DNA from 3 places in the Desulfosporosinus sp. Tol-M2 genome. Region 3 is predicted to be linked to each of the others. Evidence: riboswitches for the same ligand, from Rfam matches in the RefSeq annotation. Region 3 holds a riboswitch; each other region holds the start of a gene.
What was found. Region 3 has a riboswitch for cobalamin ahead of AC6I5A_RS14080 (ribonucleoside triphosphate reductase). Riboswitches for the same ligand answer to the same signal wherever they lie in the genome.

Region 1 (6,838 bases), on a different contig from region 3:
GACCCGGATGATGTGAGATTCGCCATAAATCATGCCCTACCCAGGATTCCCAAATAATCATGGGAAATTTTCCGAGCAGGGAGGCTAACAAGAACGAAGGAAAGGTCATAAGGGATAAGCCGGCAGCATAATTCACTGCGGCAGAGGGAAGTACCGGAATAAGTCGCGAGAGAAGGACAACGGAAAAGCTATTTCCTCTTAGCAGAGCGCCCCATTTTCCGAGCTTCTTCATCTTTGGCTGCGCCCACTCTTGTCCCAGCGTACGTGCTAGCCAAAAACCCAAAGAGGCGCCTAACAAGCTCCCGCTAAGGGAAAGCATAAAACCACCGATCCACCCGTAAATAATGGTGTTAATCCCTGCCATTAAGACAAACGGCATCACTGGAAAAAGAACCAAAGTCATTATTATAGCAAGGTCAATAAAAATGCTTAATAATCCCCACTGAGTCACGAACGCCTGTAATTCAGCAGGGTGCTGCATCTTAGGATAAAGAAAAATCACTATCGCGAGGGAAATTAGCAACGTCATTAAGGAGAAGTACTTCTTGGTCAACGGTTAACCTCCCTTAAAATAAAAACTGCACCATGCGTGGGTCATCCCTCAAAGAATGACCCTTGTTCTAGTTTAGTGCAGATCTGCGCCGAAAGCTATATGTTTTCGCTGATTCTCAGTGCTTTCTCAATTTTTTAGCACGGCGGAAACTTACAAAGGGTTTTTATCACATGGCTGACAATAAGAAATGACATGCCAGAAAACAAGGCATGTCATACTATTTCGGTCACTAATCAGAGCAGAAAGGGAGTTTTTTATTCACATATGTTTTACCAGACGGAGTGTGGTGTACCGCTCAGAGGATGGGAGGTTGCGTTTGAATTTAAATCTGAATTCCTGGATCGATGCCGCTTTATCAGCGACCATAACGAGAAAAGCTTCCCGGCTCCGGGGCCTGCGAACGGTGAGTGGCCACATATGGCTTAAAATAATATCCTTTTCCTTTTCGCTTAGGATAAAACAACGTTCCGCATTCTCGCAGGCAATACGAGGATGGCGAAAACCATGCCATCTTGCTCCTTCGGGTCTAAGGTGATGCCAATCATATAAGAAAAAGTCATGAAGGAGGGCGCCCCGGGTGATTGCAAAAGTATCTAACTTAAGGGTACTTTCCAGTCGTATTGACCAGTTATAGGCAATTTGAGCGACCCGGAGGGAGTGCTCCAGGGTTGTAAAAGGCCTGTGATGAGTATATGAAGCCAACTGCTTGTATTCATCGTGGTTTAAAATGTTATCAACATGTTCCGCTAAACTCAATCATATCACCTTCCTGGCTAAGTGGGTGTCGTTTCCTTTATCAGAGGTAATTTTTTTGCTTGAAGTTTTAGACTTATAAATAGTTACTTTTTAAGTATACTTTAGAAGTTGAGCGTTGTAAATTAATAGAAACTGGTCATTTTTTCCATCTTAGGAATTTTAGTTTACTTAACACTATCATTTGGTGAATCCGTTACTTGAGTATAGTCATAAACTTCATATTTTGGTTGGATGGAGAGGGTCTTGTCAGGCTTTGCCGAGAAAGGGAAGAGCGGCCAGTAAACACCCAACTTCCGAAAGCTCGATAAACGCTCCGTACAAGTCTCCGGTTAATCCCCCTAAGAGAGAGGAAATTCTGGAGGCAAGCAAGGTCACAGTGATGACACATACTCCAAAGGCGATAAGTCCGGCAAATCCGGAGAGAAAAAAGGAGGCTCCCAAAACTAAGCATCCATTGATAAGAAAAGGAATCCAGCGGGTAGTGTCATGAATACCTTTTCCCAGTCCTTGGGGGCGGGCATAAGGAAACCCGACCACCCCAATCTGAAATACCCAGCGTGAGAGCATGGGCATAACAAGGAGGATGGAAAATTGAGGGGGAGTCAGGCTGGCAAGTAAGGCGAATTTGAGGAGTAATAAGCCGAAGAGGGCCATGCAGGCATGAGCTCCAATTCGGCTGTCCATCATGATCTCCAGAATACGTTCCGGACTCCGGGCGGATAGTAATCCATCCATACTATCCATGAACCCATCAAGATGGAGCCCCCCTGTAAGCATTAACTCAGCAACCAACAAGAGAGCACCTAGAACCAAGGCGGGGAAATAAAGAGTCAACGCTTTCGCCAGAAGCCAAAGGAGTAGTCCTATGATAAGTCCGACCAAGGGGTAATAGCGATAACTTAGTGAAAATTCCTCCGAGGTGACTTCTACTTTGGGTGCAGGTAAAGGGAGCCGGGTCAGAAAGGTAAGGGCAATGAGAAAGCCGCGCAAATTAATCACTCCTTGAGCAGGGAAGCAAGCAGCTTCTCGCCGGGGTGTTTAATCTCCATGGGAAAACCCGCCACGACCAAATAAACCTGATCCGCACTCTGAGCCAGAATTTGATTGCTCCTTCCGGCTAAATCCCGGTAAGCCCGGGCCAAAGGGTACTCAGGAACAATTCCTTGACCTACTTCGTTGGAGACAAAGATGACTTGCGGTTTAATCTCCCGGGTTAGTTGGGCGACGTCCTTTACAGTGTCCAGGATTCGAGGTTCAAGTTCGTTGTTGAATGAATCCTGGTCTTTCGGTGGGTTATCTGCTAAGAGAAGATTGCTTAGCCAGAGCGTGACACAATCGAGAAGAATAACCGCGTCTTCGTCTTTAAGTTGAATCAAGGCAGCGCGAATGTTCCGGGGTTCTTCAATGAGCCGCCAAGTGGACGGACGTTGTTGCCGGTGCTTTTTGATGCGCAGGGCCATTTCTGCGTCCCCTATTTGAGCGGTAGCAATGTAAATGACGGGACGTTTTGCATGAGCGGCAAGAAGTTCGGCAAAGCGGCTTTTGCCACTCCGGGCGCCGCCTGTGATGAGAGTAAATTGAGACAATAGCATTCACCCGCTTCAGTGTTTTAGGATTTGTTAATGAAGAATATGGAAGTTAGATTGACCGTTCGCTGACTCCGGCATCGGCGAAGGTGGACATTTCCTCGAGAATATGAAGGGCAGCTTCAATAAGATGAAAGGTTAAGGCGGCTCCAGTTCCTTCTCCAAGTCTCATATTTAAGTTAAGTACCGGCTCCAGTCCCAGATCAGTTAAGGCTTTACAGTGACCAATTTCTACTGAGTTGTGGGAGGGAATCATAAAGGCGGTGCTTTTTGGGGCAAGTTTCGCGGCTATGAGTGCTCCGGCAGCCGAGATGAGACCGTCGATCACGATAGGGACACGGCTGGCAGCAGCTTGCAGGATCGAACCGGCTATCGCCGCGATTTCTAAGCCTCCTACTTTAGTTAGAACGTCGAGGGCGTCCTGTGGATCGGGCTGATTAATTTCAATTGCTTTTTTAATAGCATGCCGTTTCTTGCTTAATCCGGCGTCATCGAGCCCGGTTCCTCGATCAACGACTGATTCAATGGTGGAATTTGTCAAGAGGGCAATGATAGCTGTGCTGGGGGTCGTATTCCCGATTCCAAGGTCTCCAGTGGCTAAGAGATTATAGCCTGCACGGATTTTTTCATCGGCAATTTCCGCGCCCACCAGCAGAGCTTGCAGAGCTTGTTGACGGGTCATAGCGGGGCCTTTGGTCATATTCCGGGTTCCGTTGGCAACACGTTTGTGGATTATGTCCCCTTCTAAGGGGAAGGCAACTCCGACATCAGTACAAAAAACCTCCGCATTGGCCTGACGAGCTAAAACATTGATGGCAGCGCCGCCACCCAGGATATTGTAAATCATTTGGGAAGTAACTTCTTGGGGAAACGCACTGACTCCTTCGGCGACGACTCCATGATCACCGGCCATTAAGAGGACGGATTTCTTCAGAATTTTAGGATTGGAGGTTCGTTGGATGCCGCCAAGTTGCTTTGCCAAATATTCCAACCGTCCAAGGCTGCCCTGCGGTTTGGTGAGTGAGTCCAGGCGCTTTTCGATCTGCCCAATGCTCTCCTCGTCAAGATCCGTAATGCTTGCTATGAGTGTTTGAAGTTGTGCGTTTAGTTGAGCTGCGGATAAGTTTTGCATGGTTTGATCCCCTCTATTTTGTTATAATTAGTAGAAAAAGTAAAGCCCAGCCACAAATAAACCTGTGGTCGGGACTTTTCCGTCATCACCGCCGCTCCCCAAGTTATGGGAAGACGTAAACATTTAGGCAGGTCTCCTGGCTCTCGAATCATTGCTAAACTCGTAACCTTCCCAGCCAAGGCCAGTGGTTTTACGAAAGCTCATCGAATACAGTGGTGGGTCCGCGTCGGTTTCCAACCGAACTTCCCTATTCTCCCAAAGGGCACCTAAATGACTTTATTTTTCTTCAGCTTAACACAATCATTTTCTTATCTCAAGTACATGTCCTGAAATCAAGAGATCCATCGGTATGGACATTATCAGGTAAGGCCCAGTACCTGCGAATGTACAAACCATTCGCAGAATATAATAGAACATGCCCGGGTTCTAGCTCAGAAATTCCTTTGTGAACACCTGCTCCGGGAGTATGTGCCGGGCCAACAAAGAAGACTTCAGCCGATCCTTCCTGTCCGATATTGGGGGATATATCCGGGTGTTTAAGCAGGGCTTTAAGTTCTGAAGAAAAAACAAGTGAACTTGTTTGTTCGCTGTAAAAGAGAGGCTTAACCCCTAGGCGATCACGCGCCACAAATAACTGCTGTTCTCTACTGTCCCAGATGCCAAAGGCAAATATACCGTTCAAACGCTCAACGCAAGAAGGCCCCCATTCTAAGTAGGAGAGAAGTAAGGCTTCCGTATCAGAATGTCCTTCAAAACGGTAGTTACGACTCAGCAGCTCTTGACGGATTTCCGGTTTGTTATAAAGTACACCAGTATAGATCATGACAAAAGTATTTTCACCTTGTTGGCGAATCATCGGCTGACGGCCTCCTTGGGGGTCAACGCCAACAAGTCTGCGGTGGCCGAAAGCAGCACGAGGGGAAAGCCAGTACCCTTCCGCATCCGGTCCCCGGGGTGTAAGGGCTTGAGTCATACCAACCAGGATATCTTTTTGGAGGGTGAGATTACGTTTCCAATCCACAACACCTACAATACCACACATAAAGAGCCCTCCTTGTATGAAATGATAAGTATTATCAATTACCCTTGGTAGTAATACTCTATGCCCGGTTGAGGAGAGGTGTTCGCGGATACGAGGCTGGGTTATTCAGCCCTTTTGCCGAAATGAAGACAACATAGTATTTCTAAAGACAAGGAAGAAAGAGATACTGGATAAAAATATGTCCTGGGAGAGAAAAAAAGCGTTATATAGACGATAATATAGATTATAAATGAGTTTGACACACAACATATAGTGTGGTTAAATAAAAAACATACTATATGTTGGGGGTGAAGCTGTGCATTGTCCATTCTGCGGCAACGAGGATACTAAAGTTAATGATTCACGTCAGGTGGAAGAGGGCACGGCAGTCCGCAGACGCAGGGAATGTGAACGTTGTTTGCGTCGGTTTACCACCTTCGAAAAATTTGAGGATTCTCCGCTCATTGTGGTTAAGAAAGAAGGACGGCGCGAAGAATTTTCCCGCTCTAAAATGATGTCCGGCATGTTAAGGGCTTGTGAAAAAAGGCCAATTACCATGGAACAAATTGAGGAGGCAGCTTACGCAATAGAAATAATCCTGCGCAACAGTTCGGAGCGTGAGGTGTCGAGTGCTCAGGTGGGGGAAGCTGTGCTGGAACAGCTGTTTGGATTGGATGAAGTTGCCTACATACGTTTTGCTTCCGTCTATCGACAGTTTCAGGATATACAACGTTTTATGGAGGAGTTGCAAGAGCTGATTGCCAAACGGGGAACTATACAGAAGAAGGACAAAATTGAATAGTTATGATGGAACGTTATGATGGAAAGTAATTATGGAAAGTAATGATGGAAAGTTGGGGATTCGCGTTGATTTTCGAAGGACAAGCGCCAAAAACCTGGCTGAACGCTAAGCTTACGCCTAATGCGCAGGTAGTATTGGCAAAACGATATTTAAAACAAGCAGACGGACAAGTGGTTGAAACTGCGGAAGATATGATTTATCGGGTAGCCTGTGTGATTGCAGGAATTGAAGAGGATAAATACGGCAAAAGCCAAAAAGAAACCGAGGCCTTGGCTCAAGAATTTTATACGATGATGGCGAAACTTGAATTCATGCCCAATTCGCCGACCTTGATGAACGCCGGACGGGATCTCGGACAATTGAGCGCTTGTTTTGTTTTGCCGGTTGAAGATAGCATGGAGGAAATTTTTGATGCCATCAAAAATGCCGCGATTATTCATAAATCCGGTGGGGGGACCGGTTTTAGCTTTTCGCGTTTGCGCCCGAAAAATAGCATGGTTCGCTCAACCGGCGGCGTAGCCTCCGGTCCGGTTTCCTTTCTGCGGGTTTTTAATTCCGCCACGGAAGCGGTTAAGCAAGGCGGAACCCGGCGCGGCGCGAATATGGGAATTCTGCGGGTGGACCATCCGGATATTGTGGAGTTTATTCATTGTAAAGAAGAAAATAAAGAGATTACGAACTTTAACATTTCTGTCGGGATCACGGAAGACTTTATGCTGGCTGTCCGTGAAGGACGTTCCTATGATCTCATAGACCCTCATACGGGCGTCTCCGTAGGGAAATTATCTGCACCGGAGATTTTTCATAAAATCGTAGAGCATGCCTGGAAGAACGGAGAACCGGGCATCGTCTTTCTTGACCGTTTAAATGAAGGGAATCCTACTCCTCTGCAGGGAGAGATTGAAGCAACGAATCCTTGTATTACGGGAGATACTTGGATTCTGACAAGCCAAGGCCCGGCCCAAGTAAAAACTGTGTTAGGCCAGGA
Region 2 (12,768 bases), on a different contig from region 3:
GTGAGAATCAACGTTTGGCTGATATCCGGCAGAGTAAATTCACGTTTAACCGCCGCAGCGGCCGCAAACACCGAACTGACTCCAGGAATGACGGAATACGGAATATATTGCTTGTCTAAGTAGTCGAATTGTTCCTTAATTGCCCCGAACATACTGGGATCACCCGTATGGAGACGAACAATAGTTTCCCCTCGCCTTGTCCCCTCATCCATCAAATCTACTACTTCCTCGAGCGTTAGGTAAGCACTGTCATGAACAGGTGTTCCCGGGTGGCAAAGTCCGAGCAACTCCGGGTTGACTAAAGAGCCGGCGTAAATCACCCGGTCCGCCCTCTCCAGCGCACGTGCACCTTTGACCGTTATTAGTTCCGGATCACCCGGACCGGCACCAACGAAAATTACTTGGCCGTTAGTTTTTCTCCGGCTCACTGTTTTCCCTCCCCAACAAATCTTGTTTGACAAGTAACAAACTGAGATAATCAATTTTGTCGGATGTGAAATCCTGAGGTTTTGGTTGCCAGCAGATTCTCTCGCTAGCTTGTCCGAGGCGAGTTAACAAGACTGCTTTTCTCTTGAGCCCTTCGAGCAGCGTCAAAATCTCAGGCAGCCTTCGGGAGACTTTCATAAAGACTAAATTGGGGAAATTGAGAAACTCCCCTACGTCTTCGGTACTTGGCAAGATTAGGAGGGGCTCATCCCCTGTGGCAAGAGGCAAGTTAATCCTGGCTGCCGCTGCAGACATAGCTGTAATGCCCGGCACTGTTGCAATACACTCCTGAGGCAGTTCTTCTTGAAGAATGTTAAGCAGGTAACTGTAAGTACTATAAAGCGAAGGATCCCCCAGCGTGATAAAGGCGACGGATTTGCCCTGTTTCAGTTCGGCCAGGAGAGTTTGCGCCCCATCTTGCCAGGCCTTTACTAAAACCTGCTGATCCGCAGTCATGGGCATTTCGAGTTTGACTAGGCGGACATTGGCTGGACAATATATTTTAGCTATATCCCAGGCCACACTTTCCCGGTCAAGCTTGGATTTGGGAATAGCAACCAGATCGACTGATTTCAAAACATCAACAGCCTGCAATGTTAAGAGACGAGGATCACCGGGACCGACCCCAACTCCAAAGAATTTTCCCCATGTTGTATTCATAAAGCTTCCCCTTTTCGTGCTGATAATATAAAAATTGGGTTCAAAGCCTGGGCCATATGCAGTGTTTGTACCGCTTTCCAACGGATTGCTTGAATTGAAACGATATCGATATCCTGATAGTTAAGGTCTGTCAGCAGATTCAATCCTTGAGCCACTGTTTCGATCGTCACCGCTGTGATTACGATTCTTCCACCTGCAACAAGAGGAACAGTTTCTAAGATTTCTGCTAAACGCCCATTACTCCCACCAATAATACAGACACCGACTGGGGGAAGCTCCCCGAAGACATCCGGCGCAGTTCCGGGAATCAGATACAGATTTGATACGCCAAACTTACGCTGATTGGCCAAAATAAGAGCTTGAGCCTCTGGATTATGTTCAATCGCATATACTACGCCCTCAGAAGCGAGACCGGCGGCTTCTATACTAATACTTCCGGTACCGGCTCCAATATCCACGACACGATCGTATTTTAATATTTGGGCTTTGGCGAGTACTTGCACACGAATTTCCGCCTTGGTCAGGGGAACATTTCCCCGTAGGAACTCTTCGTCTGAAATCCCTATCCGGCATCCATTGCCTTGCTGAGTGGGTTGCTGCTTATCCGGGTAGAGAATAACAATAGCATTCTTTAACAACGTCTTTTCCTGAGCCAACTGCTCTGCATCCATTGACGCCCAAAATTCCTCGGGATAAGCAAGAGCATTCCCGATCAGGATCTGTGGATTATAACCGCGCTCCAGATAGTGCTGTGCGATTTTCTGGGGAGTATTTTCCCCACCGGTTAGAACCGCTGTAGGACTAGTTATCATCTGAGGCAGTACGGTCAACTCTCGACCGTGAACGCTGGCAAAGGTTGCCTCCTGCCAAGGAAGCCCCGCTCTGGCAAAAGCGAATTGCAGAGAACTGATCCCAGGATAGACGTCGATTCTCTCCTCCGGAAATTCTTTCTTCAGTCTGGGTAATAAACTGAAAAACCCAGGGTCGCCGGAGACTAAAACCCCGACGACTCTCCCTTCCGGAAGTGCGTTTCTAATCACTTCAATACTGCCGTCTAGATCAACTGATAGGTCATACCGGCGTCCTGAAAAATCCGGAAAGAGTTTCAGTGCCCTTGAACCTCCAACTAATACATCGCAGTGCTTAACAAGTTCAGTGATTGCCGGCGGCAACCATTCCGGCCGCCCAGGTCCGACGCCGATCACTTGTAACATATAATAAACCTTCTTCCCTGGATTTTATTTAAGTCTCGTAGAAACCAAACGTTTATCCAATCGTAAGACTCCCACTTCTACAAGAGGGAGAGGTACACCTTATTCTGCTTCGGTGGGGGTAGACTCCGACTTCGCCGCTAAGAATTCCTTTTGGGACGTGCGGCTTCGGCAAAACCCTCCACTGGAGGCTTTCGTCACCGAAGACTCGATGTTCAACTTTAGTTGAACGAGTTCACTAATGGATGGGTAAATAAAAATACGAACCGGAGCGGCTCGTATGTTTACCTTAAAAAAACACACATCACCTATCGCCCGTAGGTCTGTGATATTTCTCAAGGCAGGTTTTCTGGCTTCATATCATCATTCTCTACCCATCATGGTAATAACTCGCGGGATAAATGAGAACTCCTTGTTTACAGTGGCGGGACCGCGTCGGACTTTCGCCGACTTCCCCTTTTTAATCCTCTAGCGCAGAGGAACCTTAAGCATAACGCTATTAAATTCACGAGTGGTGTATTCGACGAACATTCGTTTATTATTATATACCAAGTTCTTTCTGATAGAAAGAAGTTAGGAAAAACTTAAGTGAACCAGCATGAATTTCTCGTGGGTTATTACCTTAGAAAAATATTGATGGATAAAGTTTACATATCTAAGGGTTGACATTTGCTATATGACAACTTATTATATATATACAGGTTGTTAGTCTAACGGGGAGGTTGAACTAATGAATGCACAACAACGAAAATTATGGCTTCATATAAGTGATGAGCAATGGAATGATTGGCATTGGCAAATGTCCAACCGAATCACAACCCAGGAAGGATTACTTGAATTTATGTCTCTTCCCTCTGAGGAAGCTGAACAAATTAAACGTTGTCTGAAAAATTTCCGCATGGCCATTACGCCTTACTATTTTTCCATGATGGATCCCCAGGATCCGGAGTGCCCGATCAGAAAACAAGCAATTCCTTCGATCCACGAATTGAGCAAATCCTCATGCGATTTAGACGACCCGCTGCATGAAGAAATCGATTCGCCGGTACCTGGCCTGACGCACCGCTATCCTGACCGAGTTCTGCTGCTGGTGACGGATCAATGCTCAATGTACTGCAGACATTGCACCAGAAGACGAATGGCGGGACAAAACGACCAAGCTTTGCCGCTCAATCGATTTAAGCTCGCCTTGGAATATATCCGGTCCAACCCTCAGATACGTGATGTACTGATATCCGGAGGAGATCCATTTACCCTTTCCGATGACCGTTTGGAGTATATCCTGTCCAATCTTCGTTCTATTCCAAACGTCGAGATTATACGGATCGGGACAAGAACCCCGGTTGTTCTCCCTATGCGCATAACAGATCACCTCATCGAGGTTTTGCAAAAATACCACCCACTTTGGATTAACACACACTTCAATCATCCTCAAGAGCTTACCGTTGAAGCCCTTAATGCCCTGGCTAAACTGGTTAATGCCGGTATTCCGCTTGGTAACCAAACAGTTTTGCTTAAAGGAATTAATGATTGTCCTGTCACTATGAAAAAACTGGTTCATGAGCTCGTAAAATGCAGGGTAAGACCATACTACTTGTACCAATGCGATTTATCCACCGGCATTGAGCATTTCCGGACATCTGTCAGCACAGGTTTAGAAATAATTGAAATGCTCAGGGGACATACCTCCGGTTTCGCTGTTCCAACCTTCGTTGTCGATGCACCGGGAGGTGGTGGTAAAATCCCTCTGCAGCCCAACTATTTAATCTCGCAATCCAATGACAGAGTCATACTGCGCAATTATGAAGGAGTCATTAGTGTATATCAAGAACCTGAAGATAAAACAAGCAGTTGTAAAACATGCACAAAGAACTGTTTCAGCTCTAAAACTCGCCAGATTGGTCTTGCTAAATTGCTGAAAGGTAAGCTGATTAGTCTGACACCTCAAGAAAATATCCGCCTGGAGAGAAGAAAAATAATATCCAGTCGTCGCAGAGGTGAAGCAAATGCTTAACACGACGAGCCCTGTGAGTTTCTTTAACCCCATTACTGATGAGAGGAATAAACGGCTGGTTGTCAACGGCTACGCACAAGGAACCAAGCCTTCATTATTCGGGCCGCATCTTATTCATTTAGCCTTAACAAGGAAGCTGGAAAAAATATGGCTCTGGGCATTACCTGCCGATATTTCTGAATTTATGCAATACGGCTTTCGTATCGAAGGCAGCCTCTTCCGTGGTAACTATGAGGAATTCGCTGTTAGCTTAGCCTATTATGTTAGTGAGTCAAGAGGTCATTCTCATAAGTTGCAAGCAGAGATAAATATTATCCATAACGTAAGAACGGTACCGCTTAAACGCTCAGAACATTTGCCTCCTGGAATAGAATTAAAACTCTTAAATGAATCCTACGCCCAACGAATATCCCAAATATTAACACGGGTTTTTATAAGTTATCCCTCCCCGGTAGAAAATCCTCAATATATCCGCTCCCTAATACAGGATGGGATTATTTTTGCCGGGGCATTATCAAAAAATCAGCTGGTTAGTGTGGCGGCAGCTTACCCTGATCCAATTCTTAACCGTTGCGAAATGACGGATTGTGCAACTTTAGAAGATTATCGGGGACTTTCATTATCCGAAAGTTTACTCTGGTTATTAGAGCAGGAAGTAAATAATGGCTCATTCATCATATATACTTTGGCACGCGCCCAGTCCTACGGAATGAACAGAGTGTTTCACAAACTTGGGTATAGCTATCAAGGGTGCCTGATTAACAATTGCCATATCGCAGGTTCCTTTGAGGACATGAATATCTGGGTTAGCTCGAACTCTTCGGTCCAACTGACCACACCCAGACTTGTTCTTCCATAATTTTTCGAGCTCTCGTATCCCACCCAACCGGTTGTCCGTTCAATAACGTCATGACCGTTCCAACGCTTAGCTGTCCATAAGTGAACGCCTGAGCTCTAACACTCGCCAAGTGTGCTAAATGATGAAGCAACTTTTGCTCCCCAAGGCGCAAGAGCTCTGAAGCGGCCCCTTCAGTCGTTGGAAACTCCGCCAGATATTTCAAAGTATCTTTATTAATCCCTGCTAGTGCGGCATGCGCCAGTAATATTTCCATTCGAGCATCTGCGACACGATTATGGGTCTGGAAAATTCCGCCCGATACTTTAATAAGCTTTCCTATGTGACCCAATAAAATAACCTGTTCAATCCTCCTGTAGACCGCTTCTTCCAATAGAAAGCCTATATAGTTACCCATTTGGATTATAGCTTCAGCTGGGATCTTAAAACGCTCTCTCGCGACTCTATATCCATAGTGTCCTGGAGTGAGCACGATGGTTTTATGTCCATAAGCCACTGCCTGGTCCAATTCCGGTAGAATAGAAGTTTTAAACGCCTCCTCGGACATCGGCCGGACTATTCCACTTGTTCCAAGAATAGAAATTCCTCCGACAATCCCCAGCCTGGGATTAAGGGTGCCCATAGCAACGGCTTCCCCGACAGGGACCTCAATAATAATTTCCAGTTCTTCTTTTGGAAAGACCTCCCGAACCGCTTCACGGATCATTCTCCGTGGCACAGGGTTAATAGCGCTCTCCCCAACCTCAATGGCTAAGCCTTTTTTAGTGATGGTCCCAACCCCATGACCTCCTCGGATGTAAACCTCTCCCAGAGGAGAAATATAGCGCGCGGTTGCATGGATCTCAAGCCCATGCGTAATATCCGTATCATCCCCGCCGTCTTTCACAATACATGCCCTGGCTTCAGGATATCCGGTTTTACCCCCGTGGATGGGCATTATTAAACGTGCGGAATTCGGCAGGGGAATCTCTACTCGCTCGGGTAAACCGTCCCCTTGGAGGAGCAGACAGGCTGCTTTGGCAGCACCGGCTGCACAACTTCCTGTGCTGTATCCTTCACGCCATGTATGTCGATCTTTATCTCGTGCCATAGTTTCTCTCCCACATCAAATTTATCATTTAGTATTAGATATTTAGCTCGGTATATAATGAAAGTATAAGTTATGTAGGGTACCTGTGCAAACCACTTATGCTTCCAGAAAGTATAAACTAACTGTTACCGGTCAGTTTATACTTTCTGACTAGTATTAGAAAAGCCTGCAAGAATATCTTGTATGCTTTTTAGTCAAAATGTTAATACTAGCTATGGAAAAAATCATTAGGAGGGGCTGAAGTATGAAGGTTCGAGATGTTATGACAAGTTCAGTCGATTGGGTTACTCCTGAAACCTCAGTTGTTGAAGTTGCACAGTTGATGAAGAAAGATGATGTAGGTTCTATTCCGATTTGTCAAGATAATAGCTTGATTGGCATTATTACAGACAGGGATATTGTTCTGAAAGTTGTTGCAGCAGGAGGAAATCCCAATAATATATCCGCCGGGGATATTATGAGTACAGATACTATTTGCGTGTCCGCTGATCAGGATGTACATGAGGCGGCGAATTTGATGTCGAAGTATCAAATTAGGAGGTTACCGGTCTTAGATAAGAGTAAATTAGTGGGAATTGTAGCCCTGGGTGATCTGGCCATTGAAAAAATTCACATTGATGAAGCAGGCGATGCACTTAGTAGTATATCGCAAGGGACTTACCATTAATTTAAGTTGAAAGTTATTCATAAAAACCAAACAATCCAGGAATATTAAATGTTGAATTAACTTGAAGGAGGAATCCAAATGTCAAATCAAGTAAAAAAAATGCCGCAACCTAACGGTGGGATCAAATGTTATGTTAACACATGTCATTTTTATGGTTCAGGCGATCATTGTCATGCTGACAAGATCGAAGTTCAATCTCGTAACTCCAGTAGCTCTGAAATGACAGACTGTGCGACCTATCTCTCTTTAAACGTCTTGAATTATTAAGGACAGGTTATCCTTATACCACTAAGCTTTTGGGTTACAGTCAACTGGAAATTGGTAACTGAACAATTACCAGATCCCATATGTGTAACAATAACTTTTACCCAAACCGGGAATTTAAGGGGGTGTAACGAATATTTAAGTTTGTTGCACCCCCTCTTCATTTGCAAAATCTTGATTATCTGAAGGAATAGGTTAAGCTTTTCCGATTCCTTTCTCCGATCTCTTTGTTTTCTCCGCTTGGGTGCTAAGATAAGAAGGTATTCGCTCTGTTGACCTAGAAGTATAAAGGAATAAATATGCAGCGCCACTTCCCTGGAAAGTGAGTGAATTAGTTAAGAAGCGTTGACTTGAGAAAAGTGACCGTACGCAGAGCATTTATTCCAGGATTAATGTCCGGAAAGCATAAGGAGATGTTAAGGTTTTGGTACTGGCGATACAGACTGCTACCGTTTTGGTCAGTGAGAATTGGTGTAAGAGGTGCGGAATATGCATAGCATTTTGTCCTAATAAAGTGCTGGAAAACGACGAATCCGGGAGGGTTGTGGTTGCCAAACCAGAACAGTGCATAGCCTGTAAGATTTGTGAACGTCTTTGCCCTGACTTTGCCATCAATATTGAGGTGACTATAGATGAATAAAGCTAGATTAATGCAAGGAAATGAAGCCGTAGCAGAAGGGGCTTTAGCGGCCGGGGTTCTTTTTTACGCAGGATACCCGATCACTCCTTCCACTGAAATAGCTGAAATAATGGCCGAAAGATTGCCTTTTATCGGTGGTACTTTTATCCAAATGGAAGACGAAATAGGGAGTATGGCAGCTATTATCGGGGCCTCCTTAACCGGACTCAAAACCCTGACCGCAACCAGCGGGCCAGGATTTTCTCTTAAACAGGAAAATCTGGGGTATGCCATAGCTACGGAAGTTCCTTGTGTCGTGGTCAATGTGCAAAGAGGCGGACCAAGCACTGGATTACCAACGTCCCCCGCCCAAGCTGACATTATGCAAGCGAGGTGGGGTACCCATGGCGACCATCCAATCATAGTCTTAACGCCATCCTCCGTACAGGAGTGTTATGAACTTACAGTAATAGCCTTTAATTTTGCCGAGGAGTTTCGCATTCCCGTAGTTCTACTCATGGATGAAGTGATTGGCCATTTGCGGGAAAATGTTGTCTTAGCTCAAGAATTAACCATCGTTAACCGGAAAAAGCCAACTGTACCGCCTGGCGAATATATCCCTTATGAAAACGACGAGAGTATGATCCCAGCCATGGCGAACATTGGCGACGGATACCGCTACCATGTAACAGGGTTAACTCATGATGAAAAGGGCTTGCCAACAGGGAACCCGGAAGTGACAAAAAATTTTCTGCAGCGTTTAACCCAGAAGCTAAATCCATATTTAGATCGGATCCAATTAGTCGAAGAGATACAGCTTAACGATGCGGAGGTGATCGTGGTAGCTTACGGCTGTACCGCCCGTTCAGCCTTGGAGGCAGTGCATATTGCCCGCAACGATGGTCTAAAGGTTGGACTCTTTCGCCCCATCACGATTTGGCCTTTTCCGCAAAAACAGCTGGCGAAATATGCTGACTGTAAGTACTTAGTTGTGGAGATGAACAGCGGTCAATTAGTCGGCGAAGTTGAAAGAATCGTTGGCTATAAAACAGTCGAACGCCTGAACCGCATGGACGGAGTATTAATAACTCCCACGGAAATTTTGGACAGAATAAGGAAGGCCATCCAAAATGTTTAGTGATATTGCAAAATATTTCCGGACCGAGACTTTACCGCATATTTGGTGCCCAGGTTGTGGTCTGGGAACCATCATGGCGGCCATCGTCGGGGCTATCAAAACGTTGCAGCTTGACCAAAATAAGGTAATCCTTGTTTCGGGAATTGGCTGTTCCTCTCGTATGCCAGGATACTTAGACTTTAACACCATTCATACTACCCATGGGAGAGCTATACCCTTCGCCACTGGAATTAAAGCCGCTCGCCCAGAGTTGGCTGTCTTCGTCATCATGGGAGATGGGGATTCAACTGCCATTGGTGGTAATCATTTAATTCATGCCGCCAGGCGCAATATTGATCTAACAGCTTTGATAATAAATAATAGTATTTTCGGTATGACGGGTGGTCAGACCTCCCCCCTAACCCCCCGTGACAAACGGGGTACGACCTCTCCTTTTGGCAACCTGGAGAGACCCTTTCAAATTCTGGAGTTGGTTAAAGCGGCAGGTGCTACTTATGGAGCTAGAGCCACGGCTTACCATAATCTGCTCCTCACGAAACTGGTTATGGATGCCTATAACAATCCAGGTTTCTCGCTAGTGGAGGCTATTTCCCAGTGTCCTGTTTCCTATGGACGCCGCAATGAGTTTAAAACCCCAGTTGATATGCTGCTCTGGCAAAAGGAGCACGCCTTTAAAGCCGGGCAACGGGCTGTTGATGAAGAAGATTTCCAGATCGGCGAGATTTTTAAACTACAGGCGCCGGAGTATACGCGAGAATACGAGAAGCTCAGACAGAAGTTAAGGGAGGGCAGTCTCCATGACTAAGCAAGAATTTCTGTTCACCGGAGCGGGCGGACAAGGCCTGATTTTAGCTGCCATAATATTGGCTCAGGCCGGAATTAATGCCGGTCAAAATGTTGCTCAGAGTCAAAGCTATGGCCCCGAGGCCAGGGGAGGGGCCAGTCGGGCTGAAGTCATCATCAGTAACGAAGCGATTCATTACCCTAAAGTCGAAAAACCTGACTTTGTCTTAACCTTCAGCCAAGAAGCCTATATTAAGTACGGCTTGCATCTTCATGAAGATGCAAGCCTGATTGCGGATAATTCCCAGGTTACAGAATTTACGCCGCGTAGTAGTAATTTTTATGCGCTGCCGATCACAAAAACTGCCCGCACTCACTTTGGTTCCGAGGAAGGCGCTAATCTAGTGGCATTGGGAATTGTGGCTTCATTAAGTGGTAGAATTTCTTTGGACAATGTTTTGCAGGCTGCTCGGCAATGGGCTCCTCAAGGTACGACGGAACGAAACATCAAAGCTCTGGAATTAGGATGGCAAATGGGAATGGAAGCAAGCTATGCAAAAAAAGCGATATCGGACCTTTAATGAACAATTGCGTGAAAGGTTCGGAGGAAAAATAGTTAAGATCTCTTTGGATGCCGGATTTACGTGCCCTAACCGGGATGGAACGCTGGGAATAGGCGGGTGTGTCTACTGCAGCGAACGGGGTTCCGGGGATTATGCCGGAGATCAGAGGTTATCCATTCCCGATCAGTTTATTGCAGTGAAGGAACGGATGAAGAATAAATGGCCCTCTGCACAGTATATCGCTTATTTTCAAGCGCATACCAATACCTACGCTGCGGTTAAGCGGTTGCGTGAGGTCTATGAAGAGGCCTTGGCAGAGGAAAACGTTGTAGGGCTATCCATCTCAACAAGGCCAGACTGCCTGCCGGAAGATGTGCTTGATTATCTTGAGGAGCTGAACCGGAGAACCTATTTGTGGGTCGAACTGGGGTTGCAAAGCATTCACAGCAAAACTATGGAATGGATTGGCAGGGGGCATGACTATGCCCAATTTCTCAAGGGTCTTGAGCAGTTGCAGGCCAGAGGAATACGGGTTTGTGCCCATATAATCCTTGGACTGCCTGGAGAAACGAAAGCGGAGATGGTGGAAACCGCGCAAGCAGTTGCTCAGCTGCCGTTACAAGGGATAAAAATTCATTTGCTCCACGTTTTAAGGGGAACCCCTTTGGCAACCATTTATCAAAACGTGCCTTTTGATCTTCTGACGAAAGAAGAGTATGTTTCGCTTGTCGTCGATATTTTAGAGATCCTGCCGCCAGAGGTGGTTATCCATCGCTTAACAGGTGACGGTCCGCCAGATGATCTCCTTGGACCTCTATGGAGCCGTAAAAAATGGGAGGTTCTCAATGCTATCGATGCTGAATTAGAACGGCGAGATTCATGGCAAGGAAAATTCGCGAAGCAGGCATCAATAAAATGCAGAAGATAAACTAGAAATCCCTATTTTTGAGCCCAAAAATAGGGATTCTATTTTTACTTTCTCTTTGTTTTCTTGGCTAGGCTGCGGAGCCAATCTATTATTTCCTCCGTCTCCGGTATCTTAGCCAGCTGCCACTGCCAATTCCCATGGACAGTGCCTGGGACATTCATTCTGGCTTCCTCACCCAAACCTAAAATATCCTGCAACGGCAAGATAACCCATGCTGCTTGGCTCGAATATACTTCTTCGATCATTTTCCGGCATACTTGTTGGTTGATTAGGGTTTGGTCCAGCCGGTTGTTGAGCAGAGTTTCTTCATCAGTCAAATGACTCTTTTCATACCAGCCCAATAAGGTGTTATTATCATGGGTTCCCGTATAATAAACAAAATTAGTTTCCTCAGCCATTATTTCTGGCAAAGGCGTAAATTGAAGAACCTTGATTCCGGGAAACCCAATTAGCTGTTTTAAAATCTTGACTTCTGTAGTTATGAAACCTAAGTCCTCCATAATCAAGGGGAGCTTCCCAAACGTTTCCAGCATGCTTTCGAAGAATCGTTTCCCCGGACCTTTGAGCCAACGGCCCTTTTCGGCCGTCTCTTCCCGGGCATCAACCTCCCAATAGGCTTCAAACCCCCGGAAATGATCCAGACGAAGGTAGTCAAATAATTCCAGGCCCATCTGGATGCGCTTTTTCCACCAATCATACTGCGTATTGGCCAAAGCCTGCCAGTTATAGATCGGATTCCCCCATAACTGGCCGGTCTTGCTAAAATAGTCCGGAGGTACCCCTGCAGTTTTAGTCGGTCTACCCTGCTCATCAAGGACGAACAAGCCACGGTTCACCCAGACATCACAGCTATCGGCGGCGACAAAATGGGGTAAATCTCCGATTATTTGAATTCCTTTAACCTTGGCATAAGTTTTGAGTTTAGCCCATTCATAGAAAAAAGTGTATTGTAAGAATTCAAGAAAACCCATTTCTTCTCGGAGGAGCACCCTATACTCTGCTAACTTTTTCGTCTCACGGGAAGCAATCTCCGGCTCCCAATCATACCAGGGAACATCTCCGAAATGAGTCTTTATAGCCCTGAAAAGAACGTAATCATTGAGCCATATTTGATTATGAGTTTTAAATTTTAAAAAGTTCTCCTGCGAAAGATAGGTTGATTGTGCAGAAACAGCCGAACTGAGTGAGTTGCCTTCAAGCTGCTCCAGAAATTTCCGATAAGCTTCGGAGAGTAAATCACGTTTCAAATCTTTATAGGCAAGGAATAATAAACTTTTCCTTAAGCCCAAACTCCTGACCTTTTCGAATCTGTTACGTGTCTCCCCGAGGTTTAATAATCCCTCCCTGATCAAGTGGTCGAGACTGATAAACACCGTGTTTCCCGCAAAAACTGATTCACTTTGATAAGGACAATCCTCTACTCCCGTCGGGTTCAAGGGTAAGACCTGCCACAAGGATTGGCCGGAGTTGGCCAGAAAATCTACAAAAT
Region 3 (12,768 bases):
ATGAGAGTAACGAAAGCATGATCCCCGATAATCTATTCAGCGTTTACCATCCGGCGCACAGATTATTACTATATTCATAATGAGAGGAATGATTTCATACCATTCCCACAGGAAGAAGGTAAATACTCCTATGCCGACTATCTCACTTGGTCGGAAGATGAAAGATGGGAGATTATTGACGGTATAGCTTATATGCAAGCTACACCATCCCCTATTCACCCAGAAATATTAGTCGGCCTAGCAGTGTAAATTCATATTTGTCAACATCTGTCTGACGGACAAGGTTCACAAAGGCATTCATTAAACAGGCATGATGCTTATTAGAGGAGGATTGAGCATGACCCTACAGCAGCTCAAATATATAATAACAGTTGTAAAATGCGGTTCAATAACCGAAGCAGCAAAACAGCTATATATTTCACAGCCCAGCCTATCAAGCGCTGTAAAGGAGCTTGAGACCGAGCTTGGCATAGAGATTTTCAGGCGTACTGCAAAGGGCATAACGCTTTCCTCAGACGGAACGGAATTTCTTTCCTATGCAAGACAAGTTGTCGAACAGGCCGATTTGCTTGAAAGACACTATCTCGGTAAAAAGCCGTCAAAACAGCTTTGCTCCGTTTCAACACAGCATTACGCATTTGCCGTAAATGCTTTTGTAAACCTTATTTCTTCTCTTGATTCGGACGAGTATGAATTTACGCTGCGTGAAACGAGAACATATGAAATCATTGAGGATGTTAAGGATTTTCACAGCGAAATCGGAATTCTATATCTCAATGATTTTAACGAAAAGGTAATTACAAAATTTCTCAAGGAAAGTCACCTCGTTTTTTCGCCGCTGTTTACGGCGGACCCTCATGTTTTTATTTGTTCCACACACCCTCTTGCAAAGCAAAAGAGCATTTCGCTTGCGGATTTAGAAAACTACCCCTGTCTTGCTTTTGAACAGGGAGAATACAACTCGTTCTATTTTTCAGAGGAAATCCTCAGTACCGTTCCGCACAAGAAAATCATTCATGTAAGCGACCGTGCAACGCTGTTTAATCTGCTGATCGGACTGAACGGTTATACAATCTGCACAGGTGTTTTGAACAGCAATCTTAACGGGGATAATATTGTTTCCGTACCGCTTATAACAGACGAAAAGATGAATGTTGGCTGGATTATGAACGAGAAAACACAGCTTAGTGCCTTTGCCGTAAGCTATATCGACGAATTGAAACGGCTGATTACCGAATATGGATATTAGCAGAAAAGAGGCTGTGCTGAAACTTAAGATTATTTCAAGTTATGGTGTACTATCCCAAAAAGAGCAATTATACACCTTAAAGTGGGGAGTAATCTCTATAAATATGATAAATTCCCAAATTAAATGGGGAAATGGGGCTGTAACAAACTGGAAAACGAGTTTGGTTACAGTCCCTTAATTTTATGCCGCAAGCAGTCGATAAACCGCTTCGTAGATTTTCTGCGCAATATACGGATTGTTCATCGTGTAGAGGTGAATTCCATCAACGCCCTGGGCAAAGAGATCAACTATTTGGTCAACCGCATAAGCAATTCCTGCGTCACGCATAGCAATCGGGTTATCCTCGTAACGCTCCATCATTCTCACAAACTTTTTAGGAAGATTTACTCCGCAAAGCGTTACCATACGCTCAATCTGCTTTTTGTTGACAACCGGCATTATTCCTGCTTCAATCGGAACATCTATACCTGCAATGGCTGCTCTTTCCTGAAAAGCATAATAATAGCTGTTGTCGAGAAAAAGCTGTGTGATAAGCTGGTCTGTTCCTGCGTCGACCTTGTGTTTGAGGTTTCGAATATCGTTAATCATGCTGTTGCTCTCAGGATGTCCTTCCGGATAGCACGCGCTGATAATATTGAAATTCCCATGTTCCTTGATAAACGAAACCAGCTCACTTGCGTATTTGAAATCACCGCAAGGCTTGATGTCGGGATTGATATCTCCCCTGAGCGCAAGAATGTTCTCAATACCGTTCCGTTTCAAACCATTGAGCAGAAACAACACATCCTCTTGTGAAAGATTGATACCCGGCAGATGGGCAACGCTTTCCATGCCGTAACTGTTTTTGATTGCAGAGGCGATTTCAAGAGTTGCGTTGTTGTTTGCACTTCCTCCTGCACCATAGGTCACACTGATAAAATCGGGGTGAAGATCTTTCAGTTCGTCAAGAGTACTGTACATCGTATCGATTGAGGCAGTCCGTTTGGGTGGGAATATCTCGAACGACAGCACTTGTTTAATTTTAAAAAGTTCAGCAGTTTTCATTTCTGATTTCCTTTGCCGCCTGCACCAGATGTTCAAGGCTCGGCACAGTTTCGGCATTTCCTCTCGTTTTCAATCCGCAGTCGGGGTTAACCCATAGCTTTTCCGCCGGGATTTTTTCAAGCATTTTGTTTAGCGCCGCCTTGATCTCCTCTACGCCTGGGATTCTCGACGAATGAATATCATAAACGCCAGGGCCGACATGTGTTCTGAAATTGTTTTCTTCCAGAGCGGTCAAAATAGTAAGGTCTGAACGTGACGCCTCAAAGGTAATCACATCAGCGTCCATATTGTCAATATCCCGGATAATATCGTTAAATTCACTGTAACACATATGCGTATGAATTTGCGTTTCCGCCTTGACGCCGCTGTGAACCATCCTGAACGCAGGAATTGCCCAGTCAAGATAATCACTTCTCCAATCTGATTTACGCAAAGGGAGCTTTTCCCGGAAAGCGGCTTCGTCAACCTGAATAATCTTAATACCGTTTGCTTCAAGGTCGAGGACTTCTTCGCGGATTGCCAGACCAATCTGATATGCACATTCCTTCAATGAAATATCTTCTCGGGGAAACGACCAGTTAAGAATGGTAACGGGTCCAGTGAGCATACCTTTCATCGGCTTCTTGATAATGCTCTGCGCATAGACAGAATAGGCAACAGTCATAGGCTTGGCACGGGAAATGTCACCCCAAACAACAGGCGGCTTGACACAGCGTGTGCCATAGGACTGCACCCACGCTTTTTCCGTAAAGATATAACCGTCAAGACATTCACCGAAATACTCAACCATATCGTTTCGTTCAAATTCACCGTGAGCAAGCACATCAAGCCCAATTTTTTCCTGTAAGGCAACGCATTCCGCGATTTTCTGCTTGTTGAAATCAGTGTACTGCGCTTCTGTAATTTTCCCGCTTTTGAAAGAGGAACGGTTTGCTTTTACTTCGGCAGTCTGTGGGAACGAGCCGATTGTAGTTGTCGGAAAAAGTGGCAAGTTGAATTCTTTACTTTGGATTTTTTCACGCTCTGCAAATACCGGAAGTCTTATGAAATCCTTATCCAGAAGTGCGGATACCTTTGCTTGAATATCAGAATTGGAGCAATTTCTACTTTCATTGAAAAGTGCTGCGTTGCGGACATATACATCAGTTTCCATTGGTTTATCTGCAGATAAAATATTTTTCAGTTCCGCAAGCTCCGCCAGCTTTTCCTCTGCAAATACGAAATACTTTTTGTATTCATCCGCCAGCTTTGTTTCGTTTTTCAGCGTATACGGAACATGGAGCAATGAACAGGATGTATTCAACACTATATTGTCGCAGTGTTTTTGCAATTCACCAATAATATCAAGCGTCTTTGCATAGCTGTTACGCCAGATATTTTTACCGTTTACAACGCCTGCAAACAGAATTTTATCACTCGGAAAACCGTTTGCCTTTACAAGTGCAAGCGACTGCTTCCCCTCGACAAAATCAAGGCCTACCCCGTCAAAAGCAAGGCTTGTCACTTCAATATAGCAGTCACGAATGTCGCCAAAATAGGTCTGTAAAAGTACACTGACATTTCCCTTTGCAGAAAGGATTTGTCTGTAAAGCCTGGTGAAAAGTACGGTATCATCAGCGGTCAAATCTCTTACAAGATAAGGCTCGTCGAACTGGTACCCACTCTGCGCCAAGCTGATCGAATTTCGTGAGGATTTCGCGATAAGCCTTAATTACCGTATCTGTGAAGTCGGAAATATTCTTTTTACCCGTAAATCGCACAAGCTTTAAAAATGTTAGTGCGCCAGGAATAACAGGCTTTGTGCTGATCCCAAACTTACGTGCTTCGTTAAACTCGTCAAATGGCTTTGAACCTACAAGAGATATTTCGGTACAGTCATCGATTTCGGGAACAATATAGTGATAGTTCGTATTGAACCACTTTTTCATAGCAAGTGCTTTTACATCGCCTTTTTCGCTTTGATAGCCCTTTGCCGCCGCAAAATAGGTATCGAGCAGAGAGAGGTTCAGAGCCTTATATCTTTCGGGAACGACATTCAGCAGGCATGCTGTGTCAAGCATGTTGTCGTAAAAAGAAAAGTCGTTTGACGGAATGAAGTCATTTCCGTTTTCACGCTGAATGCTCCAATATGATTTACGGAGGGCTTTTGCTGTTTTCTGCAATTCTTCCGCTGTAATTTCTTTTCTGAAATATCTCTCAGCAGCAAATTTTAATTCTCTTAGACTTCCTACGCGAGGATATCCGATAATTGCTGTTTTCATAAGTGTTCACCCTTTCGATTTGTAATGTATTAAGTGTAGTACAAAAGTAACACCGTAGGGTAACACTCGTTTTCTATTTGATTGCATAGTTTTTTTCTATGGGACAATCGCTGCAGATCCTGCGGATAAAGCAATACGAAGTTAAGTCATGGAACGACAGTAGTCACGGAAGTTATTGACTGCGGTGAAAAATTCCCTCATCATAATTACCCAATAGTATTGATCCTTGGTCTTAAGCAGGGTTTTTTCCTCACTTTGCTTGATGCCGCCAACCATCGTAAAGAACAAAATCTCCGGTAAAAGGTACGCAGCGGCGTTAACACCATGTTTTTTGCTCATCTGTTCCAAATCAAGGGAAAGGCCAAAAAACCGCATCAGAAAATCATATAACAATCTCTCCCGCAGGCTTAAGTCGCGCCGCGCAATGATCGGGAACTCGCCCCTCTCAACTCGTTGAATATATTCAGGAATATTAAAGGTATTGGCGTAAATGCTGCCCTCAAGGTATCCTAAAGCGCCACTGCCTATCCCTGCATATTGATCATAATTGATCACATATTCATCAATTATACCTGTATCGTTAAATTTTGCCGTTTGAAGCCAGGTAGGATTTTTGCGATTAAAGCACCAGGCCGTACTTGGCTGGTAGTCTTCACTAAGCGCTTCGGTAATAAGCTCATAAAAAGGCCTTCCCCGCTCGTCGTCAACGCGCCCTAATTTTTTTTCGACATTTTTCCGGGTTGAAGTTGCTACCATAAGGGGATAATAGGTCACCTGATCAACTTTTAAAGCGCGAATGATTTCAAGGTCGCGCTTTAGCGTTTCTGCAGTCTGGACGGGAAAATTAAAGATCATATCCACATTAAAGGTCGGAAAATAGCCTTGCAGCTCAGCAATTTTCTCCATTACTTCACTGCCGCTTCCATATTTATAATAGCGGTCAGTTGCTTTCAATATTTCATCGTTAAAGGATTGCACACCCACAGATAAACGGCCTACGCCAATATCCCGCAGGGCCCGTATACGGCTCATGTCCAAATGATCAGGATTAGTCTCGACAGAGATTTCTTGAACATCAAAACAGCTCTTAATCAACTCGATAATCTCTACCAGCTCAGCCATTAAAACCGTCGGTGTCCCGCCTCCAATATAAAGAGCTTCAAAATTATAACCCCGTTCCTTGTACATGAAAATCTCTTTTTTCAGTGCGGAGAAATAAGCTCTGGCCAGATCTTCGCGGAATGTTACCCGATGAAAAGAACAATAGGGGCAAAGCTCCTCGCAAAAAGGAATATGCACATACATCATCAGGGGTTTCTTATTATTCATAATTAAAGGAAGCTCACTAGACGCATGGGGATCAAAACGCAGATATCTATCAAGTTTTTTCCTGACTGCAAAGGCAACGAATCTTTCAGTCAACATCTCCGGCCACTCCTTAATTCTTAATTTAACCCTTCAAACCCTCGAAAAGCTAAGAAGGACCAGTTTTCTTTAGACCATTGCAGTAAGCTCTGCAAATCCTGCTTGTTCCTGGTTGTTTTATTAAAATCCGTGCTTCTGCAGCGCTGCAGCACATAATTGGAAGCAACTCCAAAATCTATTATTATGCTTGACAAATCAGCTGCTTCGAGTTCGGGGCATAGCGTCGTCCTGAACTCATAAGCCAGTCCGCTATTTTTAATGACTTCCACACTTTCCCGAATTGACACTAACTCCAACCGGCTTGTCCCTGTAATTCCGGCATATTTGCTGAACGGGGCCTTTATATCCATGGCGATAAAATCCAGCAGCTCATCTTCGAGTAACGTTCTCAAAATATCCGGATTTGTTCCGTTTGTATCCAGCTTGACGAGCAAACTCCTGGCTTTCAATTCTTCAATAAATACGTGAAGATTCTTTTGCAAAGTCGGTTCTCCGCCGCTGATCACCACTGCATCAATCATTTCGTTTCTTTTCGCAAGGAATTTGAAAACTTCCTCCGGCTGGATACCGGTTGAAGCATCATTTTTTTCGATAAGACTATGATTGTGACAATAACCGCAGCGCAAATTGCAGCCCTGGGTAAAAACCACCGACGCGATCTTACCCGGATAATCAACAAAGGAAGTTTTTATTAATCCTGCTATATTCATCATCCCACTTCCGGCATGATGAATTTTTTCCTCTGTTTATACTCTTCTTTCTTCCCCAGATTATAGTTCTGGACCGGTCTCAGGTAGCCTGTCACTCTGGACCATACTTCAGCCTCGGCGCCACATTCGGGACAGCTGAAATGTTCTCCGCGGATATAGCCGTGGGCGTCGCAGATACTGAAGGTCGGCGTAATGGAGATGTAGGGAATTTTATATTTGGCGAAGATTTTTTGAATCAGCCGCTTGCAAACCTGCAGATCTTCCACCGCTTCACCCAGATACAGGTGCTGCACCGTTCCCCCGGTGTAAAGAGACTGCAATTCATCCTGCAGCTCCAAAACCTCAAAAAGGTCATCAGTATACCCTACCGGAAGTTGGGTGGAGTTGGAATAATAAGGTACTTGCGCGCCGGCGGTAATAATGGAGTCATACCTTTTCGTATCCAACATCGCCAGACGATAGGCTGTTCCCTCCGCCGGCGTCGCTTCCAAATTGTAGACGTTTCCGGTCTCCCGTTGAAATTTTACCAAGAGCGCCCGTAAATAGTGCATAACCTCCACGGAAAACTCCTGACCTTCCGCAGTTTCAATCCCTTGGCCCATGAAATTCAGCAACGCTTCATGCATGCCGACAATGCCGAGCGTACTGAAATGATTGTGCCAATACTCCCCAGTCCGTTCCTTGGCCGGTCTCAAATACGAACATGAATAGGGATACAGTCCCTTTTCTGACTGCTGCTCAATAATTTTCCGCTTAATCTCCAAGGCAGTGCGCCCGATTTCAGCCATTTTTTTCAGGCCTTGCAAAAATTCCTGTTTGGTCTTGGCTAAATAGCCTAATCTGGGCAAGTTAATCGTAACTACCCCAATTGAGCCCGTGAGCGGATTGCTTCCGAACAAACCCCCGCCTCTTTTGCGAAGTTCACCGGTATCCAGCCTTAACCGACAGCACATAGATACGGCATCTTCGGGGGACAGATCTGAGTTGTTATAATTAGCGAAATAAGGAATTCCATACTTGCAAGTAATTCTCATAAAGGCATCCGCTACCGGGCTCTCCCAAGCAAAGTCTTTGGTAATATTCAGGGTGGGAATCGGGAACGTAAATACTCTTCCCTTGGCATCTCCTTCCAGCATAACTTCACAGAAGGCCAAGTTGAACAGATCCAACTCGTTCTGAAAATCTCCGTATTTGGCCTCGGTATAGGTTCCGCTAATGATCACCTGCTCATCTTTCAGCGTAGCAGGCACCCTGATGTCCAACGTCAGATTGGAAAAGGGGCACTGAAAGCCAACGCGGGTGGGAACATTGATATTAAAAACAAATTCCTGCAAACACTGTTTGACTTGAGAAAAGGTCATTTGGTCATGCCGGATAAAAGGCGCGCAAAAAGTATCAAAGCTTGACCAAGCCTGTGCCCCGGCAGTTTCTCCTTGAGTAGTAAAGGTAGAATTTACGATTTGCCCCAGGAAAGAACGCAAGTGTTTGGCCGGACCGCTCTCCACCTTGCCGGGTACTCCTCCGAAGCCATCCAGCAGGAGCTGTCGTAAATCCCAACCCGCGCAATAGGGTCCAAAAAAGCCCAAGTCATGAATATGGCAATCGCCGTTTTCATGCGCCTCCCGCACCTCCTGCGGATAGATTTCATAAAGCCAATACTTTTTGGTAAAGGCTTCGCGGATATAATTGTTTAAACCGTTAATACTCTTCTGGGTGTTGGCATTTTCACAAATTTGCCAATCCTTATCGCCCAGATAGTCGGAAAACATGCCAATGGTCGCGCCGACCAGCGCTTCCATCTCCCGGGTGCTTTTCCTTTTTTGCCGATAAAGTATAAAAGCCTTCGCTGTTTTGGCATGTCCGTTTTCAATCAGCGCTTTCTCCACGAGATCCTGGATTGATTCTACATCCGGCAGCTTGTCCCTGAAATTAGTGTTTAAGATATCGGCTACCTGTCCGCCTATTTCCTCAGCCCGCTCATAGTCCGCTCCGCCGCAAGCTTTGGCTGCCTTAAAAATAGCCTGCACGATCTTCTCTTGCTTAAAAGCCTCAATTCGGCCATCCCTTTTCATAATTCCGGTGAGCATCAGTTAATCAACCTCCAATTATTTCAATTGAAAAGCCCCTTGACGCTGAGCGCCAAGAGGCTATGTATATCCCTGAATACATATAATTAAAGGAACTTAAGAACCCCCCCTATCGCTCGTAGAGTAACCGGTTCATGGATAAAGGCAGGTCTTCTGACTTGGGTTCATTAATGCTTCACGCCTTCCCAGTATGCACCAGTGGCCTGTCATGAAACATCTCCCCGTTACAGTGGCGGGACCGTGCAGGACTTCAACCTGCTTCCCTTTTAAGCTGTACGCTAAGTACTCGCACCTTTATTTCTGCTATTCGATTGTCTCCATGCTATCCTATGTTAGCCTAATCTGTCAATCATGAAGTTAGTTATTAATTTCAACATACGAGGCGCTCTTTTGCAAGGCTGGATCAGGACTGAAGGAAGCCAAAATAGATAAGCACGAATATACCAAGCACAATTCTATAATAAGCAAACGGTTTAAAATCCCTTTTGCTGATATAATTCATGAATCCTGCAATTACCATCCAGGCCACAATAAATGAAACGAAAAATCCACAAGCAACAACAATTAACTCGTGCGCCGTCAAGAACATGCTATTTTTGAAGAATGAGTAAGCCGAAGCGGCAAACATAGTAGGAATTGCCAAAAAGAAGGAGAATTCAGCGGCAACAACTCTTGTTGCGCCTAATAACATTGCCCCAATTATGGTCGCTGCCGAGCGCGAGGTACCAGGTATCATTGCTAAACACTGAATAAGACCGATGAGGAAAGCAGTTTTGTAACTCAGATGTTGTATTGAGCTAATTCGAACTGAGGGTCTCTTGTTTTCAATGTACAATAGAATCAGCCCCCCTACGATTAGGGCAATTGCTACAACTGTCGTATTAAATAAAAGTTCTTCTATGTATTTTCCTACTAGAAATCCTATTCCAAGTGCAGGGATCACCCCAACGAGAGTCTTTTTCCACAGGTCAAATATACCTTGATTGTCTGATGATTTGTTAAAGCCTAATGGAATAAGTCTTTTCCAAAAGTAGACAACCACCGAAAGAATAGCGCCTAGTTGTATTACCACGTCAAACATATTCGCAAATTGTTCAGTGAACCCTACAAACTGGTTCACTATAATTAGGTGTCCCGTAGAGGAAATAGGAAGAAATTCGGTAATTCCCTCGACAATTCCTAAAATCAAAGCACTGAGAAAATCGTTCATAGCATCATCTCGTTTCAACCAGTATTTCTGTTCAAAACCTTCTCCTTACTACTTTACTCGGCTCCTTAATTAAATACTAATTACAACATAAATACAACACTGACGCAAATGTTGCATATGCAATCAGGAGCATTATTTAACCAACATTAATATTATCTGCTTCAGATTTCCTCAAGCTAGTAAATCATTTTGGGCTATTTGTCTCAACCCAATCCAGTAATTCTTTGACATTATTCACCATCAAACCATCATTCGTCTTAGTTCTTTTCAAAAGGACTATCTCTATCCCTAATTCTAAGGCTGCCGAAATTTTTGTATCTGTACCCCCGGCAGATCCACTATCTCTGGTCAATAGAATATCTGCTCCATAGAATTTAAAGAGCGCTTTGTTAATTTCTTTAGAAAATTGTCCCTGCATTGCTACGATATCTTTCGGTAAGATACCCATATCCTGACATTTTTGGACTAACCGTCCTTCCGGAAGAACCCTAACAACTAAACGAGCATAACGAGCAAAGTCAGCTTGCACGATGCTTTCCAGTTGGTGGCTACCCGTCGTCACGAAAATCGTTACTAATCGTCCTTTATCTTTATGTACTGCACCGACTCGCTGTTCTAATTTGAGCAAAACTTCCTCCCAGGTACAAACTGGATATATTAATAAGCTGTCTGGAATGACAGTCTCCGGTCTTTCGAGCCTTAAATAAGGAACGCCCTGCTGCTCACACCATTGGCGTAAAGGGGCCAACTTCACGCTGCTGGAAGGATGGCTGGCATCAAGGATTAATGAAGGTGCCTCAGTGCCGGTCCAAGCTGTCCAGGTTTGTACCCGTATGAATTTAAGCCCTCTAGTGTCGAGGCATTTACTAATCTCACGTGCCGCCACAGTTTCGCCCAAAAGCATGATCATGTTTTTTCCTCCAAAGCCGTAGTGAACTCGTTCAACTAAAGATAAAACGAGTGTAATAAAAACTACGATCTTACTGTATTAGTGTTGTGATCAATGACAACTTTGTTTATGACAAATGCGTATGTCTATGGTGAATGTCGGGAGAATGTTGATCTGAGTTAAGCCGATGCCGCGTTCTTTGTCAGAACGCTTCTATATAACTCTTCCCTTGTTTTCGGCATAGGGCTAGACGTAGGCAGCCATCCTTTTTGAACCAATATGCCATGCATTTCTATCAGCCAGGGAAGTGCTAAATCGGCACGTTTCACATTTTTCGGGTGCATAAACAGCTCGCAGGGTTCTCCATGAGCAATGATCTCTCCACTGCACATTATAGCAAGCCGGTCTGACCATGAATAGGCTAAATCGACATCATGGGTGGCTAGAATAATCGTTTTACCCGCACTGCTCAACTTCTCCAGAAGCTGCATGAATTCCCTGGAATGACGAGGGTCCAGTCCAGCAGTTGGTTCATCAAAAATAATAACTTCCGGCTTCATCGCCAGAACACCCGCGATGGACACTCGTTTTTTTTGACCATAACTTAATAGATGAGTTGGTTTATCTTCGAGGTCTGTCGTTTCCGTATCGATCAAGGCTTGTTTTACTCTAGCTTTCACTTCCTGTTCTGAAAGTCCCAGATTAAGAGGACCAAACGAGATATCCTGATAAACACTGGAGGAAAAAAGCTGACTATCCGGATCTTGAAAGACGATTCCCACTTCTTTGCGCAATTCAATCAGCGCCTTGTTTTTGTAGGATATTTCTTGTCCCTGGTAATTTATTGACCCTGAATTTGGACGATAAATTCCGTTAAATTGCATAAATAACGTGGATTTTCCAGCACCGTTCGATCCCACAATGGCCAGTTTATCCCCCTTATGAACTTGCAAATTCACATTGTGCAATGCCTTTGTGCCATCAGGATAAGAATACTCTAAATCAACGGCTTCAAGGATGATTTCCGACATATTTTACCTCCAAAGTATATTCAATAAGATTAAAGGGATCTCCAAACCCGTGATAATCAGATAATTTCTGCAGCTGACAGGACGTTCCTTGGTCAGTACCTTAATCGTCCCAGAGTAACCCCGCGCTGACATGGCATTGTATAGTTCTTGGGATCTTACAAAAACTTTCCCTAACAATGCTGTAAAGAGCAGACCCAACGAACGAAAAGAGGCTCTCATCGAGATGTAGCCTGAACGTGAAAGCTGAGCACGCCTAATCGTGGAGGCTGTTTCCAAAAAGACAAAGATAAAGCGATAAATAAGCACCATCAATTCGGTGATAAGCACAGGAACCTTCAGTTTATGGAGTACGGTAATCAGCTCCGTCATGGGAGTAGTCAGTGCCAGAAAGTAAAGACAAGAAACCGAGCCCAGCGATCTGAAAAAAAGGTGAACTGCTGTGATGAAATCTGGGTAACGTATTCCAACGGTAAGACCATGAATGGTTTGAGCGAGCCAAAATCCCGATGGATTAGTCGAGACCGAAAAAGCAATCGTTAAAACGCCGATCAGGAGAAACGAAAGAGGTACAATCATTAGTCTGACAAAAATGCGAGTGGGGATGCCTGCTTTGATGACTATTCCCCCCGCCATTAAAGCCAGGACGATCAGAGGGGTGATGAGCGTGGCAGCAGTTAGACACGCCAGCACGCTCATCAGCGCGAAAAGAGATTTTTCCGCCGGGTGGACTGTTTTTAAATTATTACAATAGGCGTAACTATCTATGTCAATCAAGTTTGTTCCTTCTTGCTCGCATTGAATTTTCCTTTTGAATAACCTAAGAAGTAAAAAAAGATTCCGCTTCCTATGGCTGCCTGCAGAG

Region 1: it holds a riboswitch for cobalamin, as region 3 does, so the genes downstream of both, cobT (nicotinate-nucleotide--dimethylbenzimidazole phosphoribosyltransferase) here and AC6I5A_RS14080 (ribonucleoside triphosphate reductase) in region 3, are expected to answer to the same signal.
Region 2: it holds a riboswitch for cobalamin, as region 3 does, so the genes downstream of both, AC6I5A_RS02600 (bifunctional cobalt-precorrin-7 (C(5))-methyltransferase/cobalt-precorrin-6B (C(15))-methyltransferase) here and AC6I5A_RS14080 (ribonucleoside triphosphate reductase) in region 3, are expected to answer to the same signal.

Annotation. Positions count from the first base shown of each region.
Region 1 covers NZ_JCAIJG010000061.1:284-7,121, reverse strand. Annotated here, with positions in the region: gene AC6I5A_RS04245 (TVP38/TMEM64 family protein) at 1-553, opposite strand, end outside; gene AC6I5A_RS04240 (HD domain-containing protein) at 812-1,309, opposite strand; gene cobS (adenosylcobinamide-GDP ribazoletransferase) at 1,556-2,299, opposite strand; gene cobU (bifunctional adenosylcobinamide kinase/adenosylcobinamide-phosphate guanylyltransferase) at 2,305-2,895, opposite strand; gene cobT (nicotinate-nucleotide--dimethylbenzimidazole phosphoribosyltransferase) at 2,948-4,027, opposite strand; cobalamin riboswitch at 4,137-4,312, opposite strand; partial or broken gene AC6I5A_RS04220 (asparagine synthetase B family protein) at 4,344-5,069, opposite strand; gene nrdR (transcriptional regulator NrdR) at 5,365-5,850, shown strand; partial or broken gene AC6I5A_RS04210 (ribonucleotide reductase barrel domain-containing protein) at 5,916-6,838, shown strand, end outside.
Region 2 covers NZ_JCAIJG010000039.1:50,335-63,102, reverse strand. Annotated here, with positions in the region: gene cobM (precorrin-4 C(11)-methyltransferase) at 1-428, opposite strand, end outside; gene cobI (precorrin-2 C(20)-methyltransferase) at 409-1,146, opposite strand; gene AC6I5A_RS02600 (bifunctional cobalt-precorrin-7 (C(5))-methyltransferase/cobalt-precorrin-6B (C(15))-methyltransferase) at 1,143-2,360, opposite strand; cobalamin riboswitch at 2,680-2,859, opposite strand; gene kamA (lysine 2,3-aminomutase) at 3,088-4,371, shown strand; gene ablB (putative beta-lysine N-acetyltransferase) at 4,364-5,230, shown strand; gene cbiD (cobalt-precorrin-5B (C(1))-methyltransferase CbiD) at 5,178-6,317, opposite strand; gene AC6I5A_RS02580 (CBS domain-containing protein) at 6,562-6,984, shown strand; gene AC6I5A_RS02575 (DUF1540 domain-containing protein) at 7,063-7,251, shown strand; gene AC6I5A_RS02570 (4Fe-4S dicluster domain-containing protein) at 7,673-7,888, shown strand; gene AC6I5A_RS02565 (2-oxoacid:acceptor oxidoreductase subunit alpha) at 7,881-9,005, shown strand; gene AC6I5A_RS02560 (2-oxoacid:ferredoxin oxidoreductase subunit beta) at 8,998-9,810, shown strand; gene AC6I5A_RS02555 (2-oxoacid:acceptor oxidoreductase family protein) at 9,803-10,369, shown strand; gene mnmL (tRNA modification radical SAM protein MnmL/YtqA) at 10,341-11,279, shown strand; gene AC6I5A_RS02545 (bifunctional glycogen debranching protein GlgX/4-alpha-glucanotransferase) at 11,324-12,768, opposite strand, start outside.
Region 3 covers NZ_JCAIJG010000195.1:1,123-13,890, forward strand. Annotated here, with positions in the region: partial or broken gene AC6I5A_RS14050 (Uma2 family endonuclease) at 97-240, shown strand; gene AC6I5A_RS14055 (LysR family transcriptional regulator) at 338-1,249, shown strand; gene metF (methylenetetrahydrofolate reductase [NAD(P)H]) at 1,430-2,293, opposite strand; partial or broken gene metE (5-methyltetrahydropteroyltriglutamate--homocysteine S-methyltransferase) at 2,280-4,554, opposite strand; gene AC6I5A_RS14070 (coproporphyrinogen III oxidase family protein) at 4,696-5,979, opposite strand; gene AC6I5A_RS14075 (anaerobic ribonucleoside-triphosphate reductase activating protein) at 6,000-6,692, opposite strand; gene AC6I5A_RS14080 (ribonucleoside triphosphate reductase) at 6,689-8,776, opposite strand; cobalamin riboswitch at 8,903-9,087, opposite strand; gene AC6I5A_RS14085 (undecaprenyl-diphosphate phosphatase) at 9,180-9,986, opposite strand; gene AC6I5A_RS14090 (precorrin-6A/cobalt-precorrin-6A reductase) at 10,171-10,896, opposite strand; gene AC6I5A_RS14095 (energy-coupling factor ABC transporter ATP-binding protein) at 11,055-11,906, opposite strand; gene cbiQ (cobalt ECF transporter T component CbiQ) at 11,910-12,680, opposite strand; gene AC6I5A_RS14105 (energy-coupling factor ABC transporter substrate-binding protein) at 12,677-12,768, opposite strand, start outside.